DNA from 2 places in the Motilimonas sp. 1_MG-2023 genome. Region 1 is predicted to be linked to the other one. Evidence: predicted binding sites of a transcription regulator. Region 1 holds the regulator's gene; the other holds the start of a gene.
What was found. The regulator sigma-54, encoded in region 1, starts transcription at its own class of promoters, with help from an activator protein. The targets are predictions, from matches to a motif close to GTTGGCACGNNNNTNGNNT.
Positions count from the first base shown of each region.

Region 2: Q4519_RS10040 (PA2169 family four-helix-bundle protein) is a predicted target of sigma-54. The motif match lies at 2,763-2,781, and genes of this name have one in related genera.

Region 1 covers NZ_JAUOPX010000001.1:133,215-138,914, forward strand. Annotated here, with positions in the region: gene Q4519_RS00575 (HPr family phosphocarrier protein) at 1-110, opposite strand, end outside; gene rapZ (RNase adapter RapZ) at 111-956, opposite strand; gene ptsN (PTS IIA-like nitrogen regulatory protein PtsN) at 967-1,413, opposite strand; gene hpf (ribosome hibernation promoting factor) at 1,422-1,709, opposite strand; gene Q4519_RS00595 (RNA polymerase factor sigma-54) at 1,730-3,181, opposite strand; gene lptB (LPS export ABC transporter ATP-binding protein) at 3,233-3,958, opposite strand; gene lptA (lipopolysaccharide transport periplasmic protein LptA) at 3,958-4,491, opposite strand; gene lptC (LPS export ABC transporter periplasmic protein LptC) at 4,478-5,032, opposite strand; gene kdsC (3-deoxy-manno-octulosonate-8-phosphatase KdsC) at 5,029-5,577, opposite strand; gene Q4519_RS00620 (calcium/sodium antiporter) at 5,610-5,700, opposite strand, start outside.
Region 2 covers NZ_JAUOPX010000015.1:24,683-30,382, forward strand. Annotated here, with positions in the region: gene Q4519_RS10020 (substrate-binding domain-containing protein) at 1-1,136, shown strand, start outside; gene Q4519_RS10025 (hypothetical protein) at 1,191-1,571, opposite strand; gene Q4519_RS10030 (hypothetical protein) at 1,825-2,016, opposite strand; gene Q4519_RS10035 (DUF1328 domain-containing protein) at 2,029-2,199, opposite strand; gene Q4519_RS10040 (PA2169 family four-helix-bundle protein) at 2,250-2,696, opposite strand; gene Q4519_RS10045 (mechanosensitive ion channel family protein) at 3,092-4,207, opposite strand; gene Q4519_RS10050 (BON domain-containing protein) at 4,596-5,159, shown strand; gene Q4519_RS10055 (hypothetical protein) at 5,251-5,574, shown strand; gene Q4519_RS10060 (hypothetical protein) at 5,576-5,700, shown strand, end outside.

The sequences.
Region 1 (5,700 bases):
AAGGTAACTGTCGCGTCAAATTTTAGCGCTAACTCTGCCAGTTTTACAGCCGCTCGTGCATGTAAGCCCAATTTGTTCTTTATGGTGATATGTTGCTCTAGCTGTAACATTTAACGTTTTTCCAAGGTGCGATGACGAACTTGCACTTGTTGTTCGTGGCGAAAGAATTCGGCGATTTTCTCGGCGATAAATACCGATCTGTGTTGGCCGCCCGTACAACCGATAGCGATAGTGACATAGCTGCGGTTATTGCGTTCAAGATGAGGCAGCCAAGTGCCAATCAAATTCTCTATTTGCCAGATAAACTTCATCACTAATGGCTGCTCTGTTAAGTAGTGTTGAACTTCAGCATCGAGTCCGGTTTGTGGTTTAAGCTCGGGGATCCAATGTGGATTAGGTAGAAAGCGCGCATCAAACACATAGTCTGCATCTTTTGGTAAGCCATTTTTAAAACCAAATGATTCAATGACTAATACCAATTCATGACTTTTTTGGCCGAGTACTCGTTGTTTTACCAACTCACTCAGCTCATGGATTGACATATCACTGGTATCAATGCGTAAATCGGCCGACTCAGAGATAGGCTCGAGCAAGGTGGTTTCTTGATCTATCGCTTGAGATAGCGATAGCTGCATTTTTGCTAGTGGATGTAAACGCCTGGTTTCACTGTAGCGACGTACCAAAATACTGCTACTGGCATCAAGAAATAAGGTGGTGAGATCAACCGATGCTTTGAGATCCTTAATGACGTGGTGTAATTCATTTTGGTCAAGGGGCAGGTTACGCACATCGATGCTAACCGCCACGGCATCGTAATTATCTTTAAGACTAGTAATTAAATCGGGTAGTAAGGGTAATGGCAGGTTATCGACGCAGTAATAGCCTAGGTCTTCCAATACTCTTAAGGCAACGGTTTTGCCTGATCCGGAGCGGCCACTGACGATGGTGAGTTTCATATTGCTCCCGTTATGACACGCAAATGAGTTCGAATAACTCCGCATCTGTTTTAGCCGCGCGAAGTTGGCGACAAATTTGTTTATCAGAAAGTTTACCAGCGATAAGTGACAAGGTTTTTAAATGTTGGCTACACTGGCTTTCTGGGACGAGAACGGCGAACAATAAATCAACGGGTTGATTGTCGATGGCACTAAAGTCTATCGCGGTCTCACATTGGATGAAAACGCCGGTAACAGGGTAATCATCACTGATACGAGCGTGGGGGATCGCAATACCCGCTCCAACACCTGTGGTGCCAAGGCGCTCACGCGTTAGTAGGTTTTCAAACACTACTTTAGGGTCAATATTGAGTTTTTGTCCTGCTAACTCACTGATGATTTCCAGTGCTTTTTTCTTGCTTGAACAAGAGACTGCACTCAAGGTGCAGTCTGGGGCTAATAATTCTTTTATATCCATATTTAAATTTAAGACTGTTTCAGCTTTTCCTTGTGTTTGATCACTTGGCGATCAAGTTTGTCAACTAACGAATCAATCGCGGCATACATATCTGTGTCTTGGGAGTTAGCAAATACTTCTCCGCCTGACAGGTGTAACTTGGCTTCAGCTATTTGATTCAACTTTTCGACGTTTAATATCACTTGTGCTGAGTTAATGCTATCAAAATGACGCTCTAATTTAGATAACTTAGTTTCAACGTAACTGCGCATTGAATCGGTGATGTCGATATGGTGGCCAGATAGATTAATTTGCATAAACATTCTCCTGTTGCAGCCTAAAGTAGGCTCTTACGTTGGTTGGAAGGCGGGATGTTCAAAGACTCGCGATATTTAGCGATGGTTCTTCGCGCAACCTTTATGCCTTGGTCAGCAAGCAGTTGAGTAATTTTACTGTCACTTAGGGGCTTAGCAGGGGTTTCTGCTGCCACTAATTTTTTAATTAAGGCCCTAATGGCGGTGGATGAACATTCGCCACCACTTTCTGTTGCAACATGGCTAGAGAAGAAATACTTCAACTCAAAGATGCCACGCGGCGTGTGCATGAACTTTTGCGTGGTGACACGCGAAATAGTGGACTCGTGCATTTCCACGGCTTCCGCGACATCGTTTAATACCATGGGTTTCATTGCTTCATCGCCGTATTCAAAAAAAGCAACTTGATGCTGTACGATACAGTTGGCCACTTTTAATAAGGTGTCATTACGGCTTTCTAAGCTTTTAATAAACCATTTGGCTTCTTGTAAATGTGAACGAATAAACTGACTGTCATCGGTGTTTTTAGTTTGTTTGGCAAAAGAAGCGTATTGATCATTAACGCGAATTTTGGGCATGCAATCTGGGTTTAGTTCGACGACCCAGCGACCTGATTTTTTTTGCACCGAGACATCTGGAACTATATATTGAGCGTCCATTTCAACAATCGCATTGCCTGGTCTTGGCTCTAAGGTATGGATCAGGCGCATGACTTCGCGTAGATCGTCTTCTTTTAGCTTAGTTTTACGGCTTAGAGTACGAAAGTCACGATTAGCGAGTAAATCCATATGCTCGTTGATCACCATTATGGCTTCTTCTAACCAGAGAGTGCCTTTTTCGATTTGATTCAGCTGGATTAACATGCATTCTTGCGCGGAACGAGCACCAACGCCGAGAGGATCAAAATGCTGCAATCGTTTAAGTACGGCTTCAACTTCGTCGAGCTCAACATCAAGAAAGTCAGAGGAGACACTATCTAATATATCTTCGCTAGAGACAGTCAAATAACCAGATTCGTCAATGGCATCGATAATGGCAAAGGCGATAGCGCGATCAGTTTCACTAAAGGGGGTTAACTCCATTTGCCAGATGAGGTGGTCATGTAGGTTAGCTGAGGTTTCACCTTGATAAATAAAATCGGCATCATCGCCACCTGAGCCGACACCTGAAGTGCTTGAACCTGTGCCCGTGGTAAAGGTGTCATCCCATGTTGAGTCTGTGGGAAGATCATCAGGAATGTCATTCTGCGCCATGGCCTCCGACGTTTCGAGTTGGCTAGATGTGTCGTTATCGTAGCTTTGCTCTTCGTTACCGTGGTCGTTTTCTTCTACTTCTAACAGCGGATTTGACTCAAGGGCTTCTTGAATTTCTTGCTGTAAATCTAATGTAGAAAGCTGCAACAAGCGAATAGCTTGTTGTAGCTGAGGGGTCATGGTTAACTGCTGACCTAAACGCAACTGTAGGGTTGGCTTCATTAAATTCCTGTTAGATATAAATCTTTAGATAACGGTTGTTACCTATAAAAACTATAGCTTGAATTGATCGCCTAGGTAGACTCGTTTTACTTGTTCGTTTTGTAAAATGTCTTCTGGCTTGCCAGCGGCAATCATTTCTCCATGACTCACTATATAGGAATATTCACATACATCTAGTGTTTCCCTCACATTATGGTCAGTGATTAATACGCCTAAGCCTCTGTCTCGTAAGTGTTCTATGATTTTTTTTATATCTATTACAGAGATAGGATCAACCCCAGCAAATGGCTCATCAAGTAAGATGAATTGAGGATCTGCTGCGAGTGCTCTGGCGATTTCAACGCGGCGTCTTTCGCCGCCAGAAAGGGACATCCCTTTACTATTTTTTATATGGGTAATATGAAATTCTTCAAGTAACTCGTTCAGTCTATCTTGTTTTTGTTCCGTGGATAGCTCATCTCGAACTTCTAGGATTGCCATGATATTTTGCGCGACCGTAAGGCGACGAAAAATAGAAGCTTCTTGTGGCAAGTAGCCAATTCCCTTCTGCGCGCGCACGTGCATTGGTTGGCTAGAAATTTCTTCATCATCAATAAATATCTGGCCTTCATCGCGCTTTACTAAACCGACTACCATGTAAAATGTTGTCGTTTTACCTGCACCATTGGGGCCGAGTAAACCAACAATTTGCCCCGTGTTCACTTGTAAACTAACGCCATTTACTACACGACGATTCTTATAACTTTTCGCTAAGTCTTTTGCTTGGAGTAATGCCATTATTGCGCCGCTTTATCTGTTGATTTATCTGATGACTTTGAGTTTTTCTTGCTATCGACTTGAGCGGGTAAAAATACGGTTCGGGTTTGAGTCTCGCCTTTTTTACCTTCAATCTGGCGTGTCTCAATGTTGTAGGTGATAGTTTCAGCGGTGTAGTTACTGTCTAACTGCTTTAAAGAGGCATTTTGGCTCAAGATTATCTGGTTATTTTTTTTGAGGTAACGAATTTTTTTTGCCTTTGCTTCTACTGGTTTACCATCATCCATCATTTGATAAAAAGTCGCTGGATTGCCAGTCGCAATCATTTCTTCTTCGCCGGGCTTATGGCGGATGCCAACCAATTTATTGGCGGTGAGCTTAATTGTTCCTTGTGTCACCACGACGTTACCTAAAAAAGTGGTGGTGTTACTGTCTAGGTCGGCTGTATTGGAATTGGCTCGGATAACAATTTCTTGCTCTGAGTCAGACTTAAGCGCGTAAGTAGGAGCACTTAGTAATACCAGTGATGCTAGTAATAATTTAAGGTTTTTCATTTAAATAAGTCGCCGTTACTTGGTTTAATAAACTGATGGTTTTACCTGATAGTTGACCAAATAATCCCGTGCCTGTTTGTTGCATTTGCTCTCCATATAAGGTGACTAAGTCATCTGAATGGATTTCATTCTTTATTAAATCTAGGGTGAGCTTGTCGGTGGTGATCAGATTTATGTGTTGGTCATGGGTCAAATTAGTGATGGTAACGTTGTTACTTAGTTCAAAGGTGTGCTGATCGAACAGAATGCCGTCGTCTCCGGTAATTTGCCACTGAGTTTGATCTTCATTGCGAAAAAGTAATAAAACAGGTTTCGCAAATACTGTCTTTAAGTCTTGTTGGTAATAATGCATTTGGGTGGCAAAAAGCCGGTAGTCAATTTTTCCTGCTTGGGTAAAGACAGCTCCTTTGACTTCATTAGCGATAAAGTAAGCTTCAGAAGGATCGCGCTCAGCAATAGGCGCTTCAGTGTGTTTAAAAAACTGCCAAGCGCCAAGAGAAACCATAAATAGTACGGATAACCAGATGTTGAGCTTTTTCATACACTGGTACCTTGTGCATGAGCCAACTCTCCACGAGCGTGCAATAGTAGATCGCAAAGCTCGCGCACAGCACCAAAGCCGCCTTTTATTGTTGTAACATAGTCAGCTTGTTGCTGCACTATTGGGTGTGCATCCGCTACGGCTACTGCTAAGCCAACCTGATTCATCACGGGTAAATCAATCACGTCATCACCGATATAAGCGACTTCATCCGGGTTAAGGTTTAACTGCGTGAGTAATTGCTGGAAAGCAATAAGCTTATTATCTTGGCCTTGAAAAATATGAGAAACGCCCAGAGCGCTCATTCGGTTGTTAACAATGGTGGACTTACGTCCGGTGATCACCGCTACTTCTATACCAGCATGAAGCACGGCCTTGATACCGAAGCCATCTCGGGTGTGAAATGCTTTGAGCTCCTCGCCGTTGTTGCCCATGTAAATTCGGCCATCAGAGAACACCCCATCAATATCGCAAATAAGCAGCTTAGTATGAACCAGCTGCTGATGTTGCTGTGCGGTAATGGTGCCATATGGGGTGTTTAGCATAAAAAGCCCTAATTACATAAGTTTGAATAAAATTACATAGTGTAAAACAATAAAACTTGGTACGCGATAAAGCAGGCTAATAATAATCCGCCTTCAACGCGGGTAATTTCTTTTATTTTACCG
Region 2 (5,700 bases), on a different contig from region 1:
AGCTTGCGTGGCGAACATTAGTAACAAATATTCTGTGTTCATTTTTTCTAATCTATAGCCCCATTCTCCTTGCCAGCCCTATCACTTTCACCCCACTTTCTACTTACTTAGAGCAGCACCCAGAGCAGCGTTTTATCAGCCAAAAGTTTGCCTCTATTGTTAGCTCTCCCAGTCAAAAAAGTCAGATAATACAACCTCGACCTCTACGCATATTTGTTATTTACCCTGGTAAACAAATTTCAGATTATTGGCGTCGTAGCATTGCTTCTTTCACAGCTCGTCTCAATGAGCTTAATATTCAATATGAGATAAAAACCCACTACACCCGCCCAAATATGGCGCAAGAGCAACAAGAGCGACTGATTAATAAAGCCGCTCGCTATCGCGCCGACTACATCATTTTTACCTTAGATACCGTGAAGCACAGTGAGCTCATCAGTCGCATTCTGAAAATTGGTATGAGTAAACTTATTCTGCAAAATATCACCACACCTGTGTTGCAATGGCAAGATACGCCACCATTTTTGTATGTGGGCTTTGATCATGCCAGAGGCAGTCAAACCCTAAGCCAATACTTTAAAGAGAAAACTCAGAGCCAAGGTGATTATGGCGTGGTGCTTTGGTCTCCCGGCGTCATCAGTGAGACACGTGGGCAAAGCTTTATTGATGATATAACGCAAACTTCATCCCTAAGAATGGTGCAAAGCTACTACACTCAAGCATCAAGACAGTCGGCCTACCGCAGTGCAATAAACATTCTCACACAGCATCCTCAGGTTAAATTTATTTACGCCTGCGCGACAGATTTAGCCCTAGGGGTGCTAGATGCCATCAGGGAAAAAGGGCTGGCAGATAAAGTCATGGTGAATGGTTGGGGCGGAGGAGAACAAGAACTCGCCGCGCTGCAACAAGGTAAATTAGACGTCACTATTATGCGGATGAATGATGACAATGGCGTAGCCATGGCCGAAGCGATTAAATTGGATATAGCGGGAAAATCGGCAATGGTACCACAAGTCTATTCAGGTGATTTTGCCTTGGTAACCAAAAAAACTAGTCAGCAGGAGTTAGATAAACTCAAAGCAATTGCGTTTCGCTACTCTGGGCAGCCTTCACAGCAGACTTTAACTTATTAACTACTTGCACAGGAGAAGTAACACCGACTAAGCAGTGGTGTTACTTGATATCAATTAAGCCGGACGAGCGTTCTCTCGCAACCAAGACACCGTCTCAGCGGAGATGTTAAAAGCATTATCACCAATCGGAATAATTAACTCGGTTTTGGGTGGCAATGTTTGCAGTAAATCGCCGCCTTGAACCTTACTAATATGTTGGCTTAGCTCTGCTACATCAGCCGCGAATTGCGAGATAACTAACGACTTAACGCCTTCATTAACATGAGATGGCGCGTAAGCAGGCGTATGGCTCTCGCCTTGTGCCGTTTTAATAGCATTTAATGGAATATAAAATGCCGTATTTAAGAAGACCGGCCAAAGGGAATTTTGATCCGTACTGCCTTGCTCTAGACCTTCAATCAATTTAATAAATTCGGTTTTTTCTCTGGTTGTCATCATCACATCCTTGTATGACTAAATTTCAGTTTTATATTGCACCATAAAGCAACAACAGAGAAGGCTTAAAACTTTGTAAACTTCACACCTAGGCAAGAAAATACTAAGAAAGGGCAAAAAATTGATGTTATTTACGAATTGAAGCAATCAAGGTAACAAGCCCCCGTACGAGTTATTGGCACAAGGGGCTTTGTATTTTAAAATTACAGGTTGTGAGTCAACAATGGACTTAAAGAGTCTGGCAGATGCAACCTTAACAGTCACTTTCTTGAGCATCAGCAGCTTGTTTAATATCCTCACAAGCATCTTCAAGTGCATTTCTACTATCAGTAACAACTTCGTCTATTTTCTCACCCGCTTCTTCTGCCGGACCTTCCGAACAACCAACTAAAGATAAGATAGCGACAACACCAAAAACTTTTGCAAGATTAATAATTGTATTCATGTGTTTCTCCATTTAACTTCGGGGTCTTTTGAACATAGGAACGATAAAAGACAAAACTAAAAATACGATAAAAACGAAAAACAATATTTTAGCTATTCCAGCTGCCGCACCAGCTATGCCGCCAAACCCCAATACACCGGCAATCAGTGCAAGAATTAGAAAAGTCAATGCCCAATGTAACATGTTACCTCCTCAAACTTAGTTAAGAAATCAGCTCAAAATTAGTTAAAAAGTTAAGCTGTCATTAATTGCAACTGCTTCATTTCATCATGACAATTTTGCATTCGTACTTGGATTTGCAATAGCTTACTTTTACAGTCTGCAGGTAGCATCTCTTGCAATGCCGCATCTACCTTTTCTAGCACTTTATCTTCAATTTCTTCTAACTGTGAAATATAAGTATGATCAGAGTCAGAGCTAACCAGTGCAATGATCTTGGTATAGGCTTCTCGCAGCTCAACGGACAGGGCTGAATCGGTCTCGACTTGACCATCGTCAATTAAAATGAATGTTTGTAAGTCAGAAATGGCAAGGGCTTTTTCTTGAATATTGCGTTCAAAAACACGAACAAGGTTACCATTTGAGGTTTTTTCTTTTGCTGCACTGTAAAATTCAATGCCACCATTCAACACTTTTACCAATTCTTTAATTGGGCCCATCTCATAATTTGAATTAGACATACTCTATCTCCTGTTCACTTATTTATGGTTTAAATTAAATGTAATCAGTTAATTACACCTGAACTAATGCAGAAGACATGCCAACTATAAAAGCAATTAATAAACAACCACTTAGGAAATAATAGCTACCACGTAAAACCTTCCACTCTGTAACAGTTACATGCCCAATGTAATTAGTACTCACCATCACTTATGAATAATTTGTAAACATTTCTTCCTAGAGAGGAGCAAAGAAAGCATATCTATAAAGTTGCACCACCTTAGACCAAATGGTGACCTTACTCCCCAGGTGAAGCTATTCGCCTAATAAATTAGCAAAGAACCGCAAAGCGGTTCATTAGGTACAAACCAGAGCGAAGGAGCACTGCTCAACCATGCCATGGCCAAATCCAAAGCTAAATAATGTTATTACCCTGTTCTGGATCTCGTGATTCATCGGCCTGTTCACGAATTTCATTTGCGTCACTGCTAGTATCATCCACATTACTTTGCTCGCGCTGCTCTATGACTGATGGCTTCGGATGATGCAATCTATTTTTTGCATTAGGTGCTGGAGGTTGGGCACTGGTTTCCATAGAGAAGATATCCCTGCCCTGGCTGTTAAGTAGCACTCGCTCGCGTGCATCATCAGGCATACTGATCTCATGATGCATAAATCCACTAACCAATTCCCGCATTAAGTGTGAGGAAACCTTCATCGCACTATGCTGTTCACTATTCACCCAAAAATAGATGCTGAAGTTGAGCGTTGCTGAGCCTAGATTATCAACCAACACTTGTGGGGCGGGATCGCTTAATACTGCAGGCTGATTTTTTATAATACTAACGGCAAGGCTTTGTGCGCGGCGAATATCATTATCGTACCCAATACCTAACATAAAATGCCCGCGCATCTTTGGATTAGCGGTTAGATTTTTAATCACATTCTTATAGACAGTAGCATTAGGTATTTGAATATGATTGCCATCAAAATCAACTAATGTTGTCGCACGCGCCGTTACTTTTTTTACTACTCCAAGGCGGCCATCCACTTCAATTACGTCATCAATCTTAAAAGGCCGTTGCACACTCAGTAACAGACTCGATATAAAGTTTTCGGCAATATCTTTGAACGCGAAGCCTAAGATTAACCCTAGCAGTCCAGTACCACTCATCACCGCAACAGCATATTGTGTTAGGCCAGCTAACTTTAGAAATAAATATACGCCAAACAATATAATTAAGATGCTAATGAATCGCCGAGTGACAACATATAACAAACGGCTCTCACTGATATAGCCCAACGGTTTAAGTAATAGGTAAGACAGTGGCTTAGCCAAAAAATAACTGCTTATTATTGCCACAACGCCAAGTAATAAAGCAGGTAGCATTTCTCCTGCAGCATGTAAAAACTCAACAACTTGAGCATTTACTCCCTGCATAGAAAACTGCCAGGGTTGTTCTAATGTCGGCGCGGAGGGAGTGGAGGTGGTGAGATCAGCCAGATGATTGTTGATAAGAAAGGTTTTCATAAATACGGGGTCCTAATGGTTGGATTGCATAGGCTTCAGGTAATGCAAAGAGAAGACCAACACCCTCTTCAAAAAATATTTTTACTTATTAAACAAAAACATAAAACAAATCATCTCCCTAATTAATACCAGGTTTCATCACATAGTACATTCAATACAAGAGATTGAGCCCATTCTTATTACTCGCCGTGTAGCAATGAGGTAAATCCGGTATTTATTACTTGAAAAAGTTACAGCACAACCTGTAAACCTTACAAAAATATATTCGCCACAACAAACAAAAAACAACAAGCGACTGATTTTAAAGGAAAATAATAATTGGCACGTGTTCTGCAATACCTTAGCTGTGACATCAACTTAATCGTTAAACTTAAAATGGAGAAATATTATGAAACGCACTCTTATTTCATTAGCTATGGTATCTGCACTTTCTGTTTCAACTGCACAAGCAAACAACGTTTGGGAAAAAGAAGCAAACGACGCCTGGATTGATGGCAAAGCTGAAGCGACACTTTTATTTAATCCAAATGTTAACTCTTTCGATATCAATACTGATGTAAAAAATGGTGTAGTGATACTGACAGGTCAAGTGGACCATAACGTTGATAAAAAACTTGCCCGAGAGCTAGTGCTTGGCATTGATGGCGTAAAAGAAGTCGATAACCAGATTACAGTGGTGGAAGGCATCGACCGTAAGGAGCTAGAAAAACAAAGAGGTATGGCTGAATCAAGCTTTACTGATGTCAAAATTGCTACGGTCATCAAAACTCGCCTACTGTTTGATACTGATATCAGTGGTACCGATATTGATGTGGACGTTAAAAATAACATCGTCACATTAACTGGTGAAGTGGATTCACAAGCAGAAAAAGATTTAGCCATTAGTATTTCTAAAAATGCAGAAGATGTGAAAGACGTAACGGCCAACTTAGATATAGTAAAAAGCTCTTAGAATCAAATTCATGACGCTCATTATGAGCGTCATTTCCGCTAACTCAAAAATTTTCCAGAAGTGAATACTTTTTTATTATTGAGGAGACACTATGCCTACCAAGAATACAAATAACGCAAAAACTGAATCACAACAAGCCAATAATCAGGCGCCGGCTCACCCAGTGGCAGACCAAGTCGCGGCATCACTACACAGCACTGTCGACTCGCTGCATGGTTCAGCGGCCTCAACAGAGGAGAGTTTAAGAGCAAAAAGTGGCCAATCCAGTGCAGCAATGAAAGCGCAAACACGCCTGCTACAACAAAAATGGAATAATTCACCAGTTAAAAAATACGCTTGTGAAAACCCAGTGAAAACAGTAGGTATCGCTTTCACTGCTGGCGCATTGTTAACCATGCTATTAAGGAATAAGTAAGATGCAAGAGTCACAGAGTTCGGGGTATAAAACTCAAGGCTCAGCAGAGCTGGGGGCGCAGCTAAACGCGCTCCCTGCGTTAGGTAGCCGCTTAATAGATAGTTACGCATGCTTACTTAACGCTGT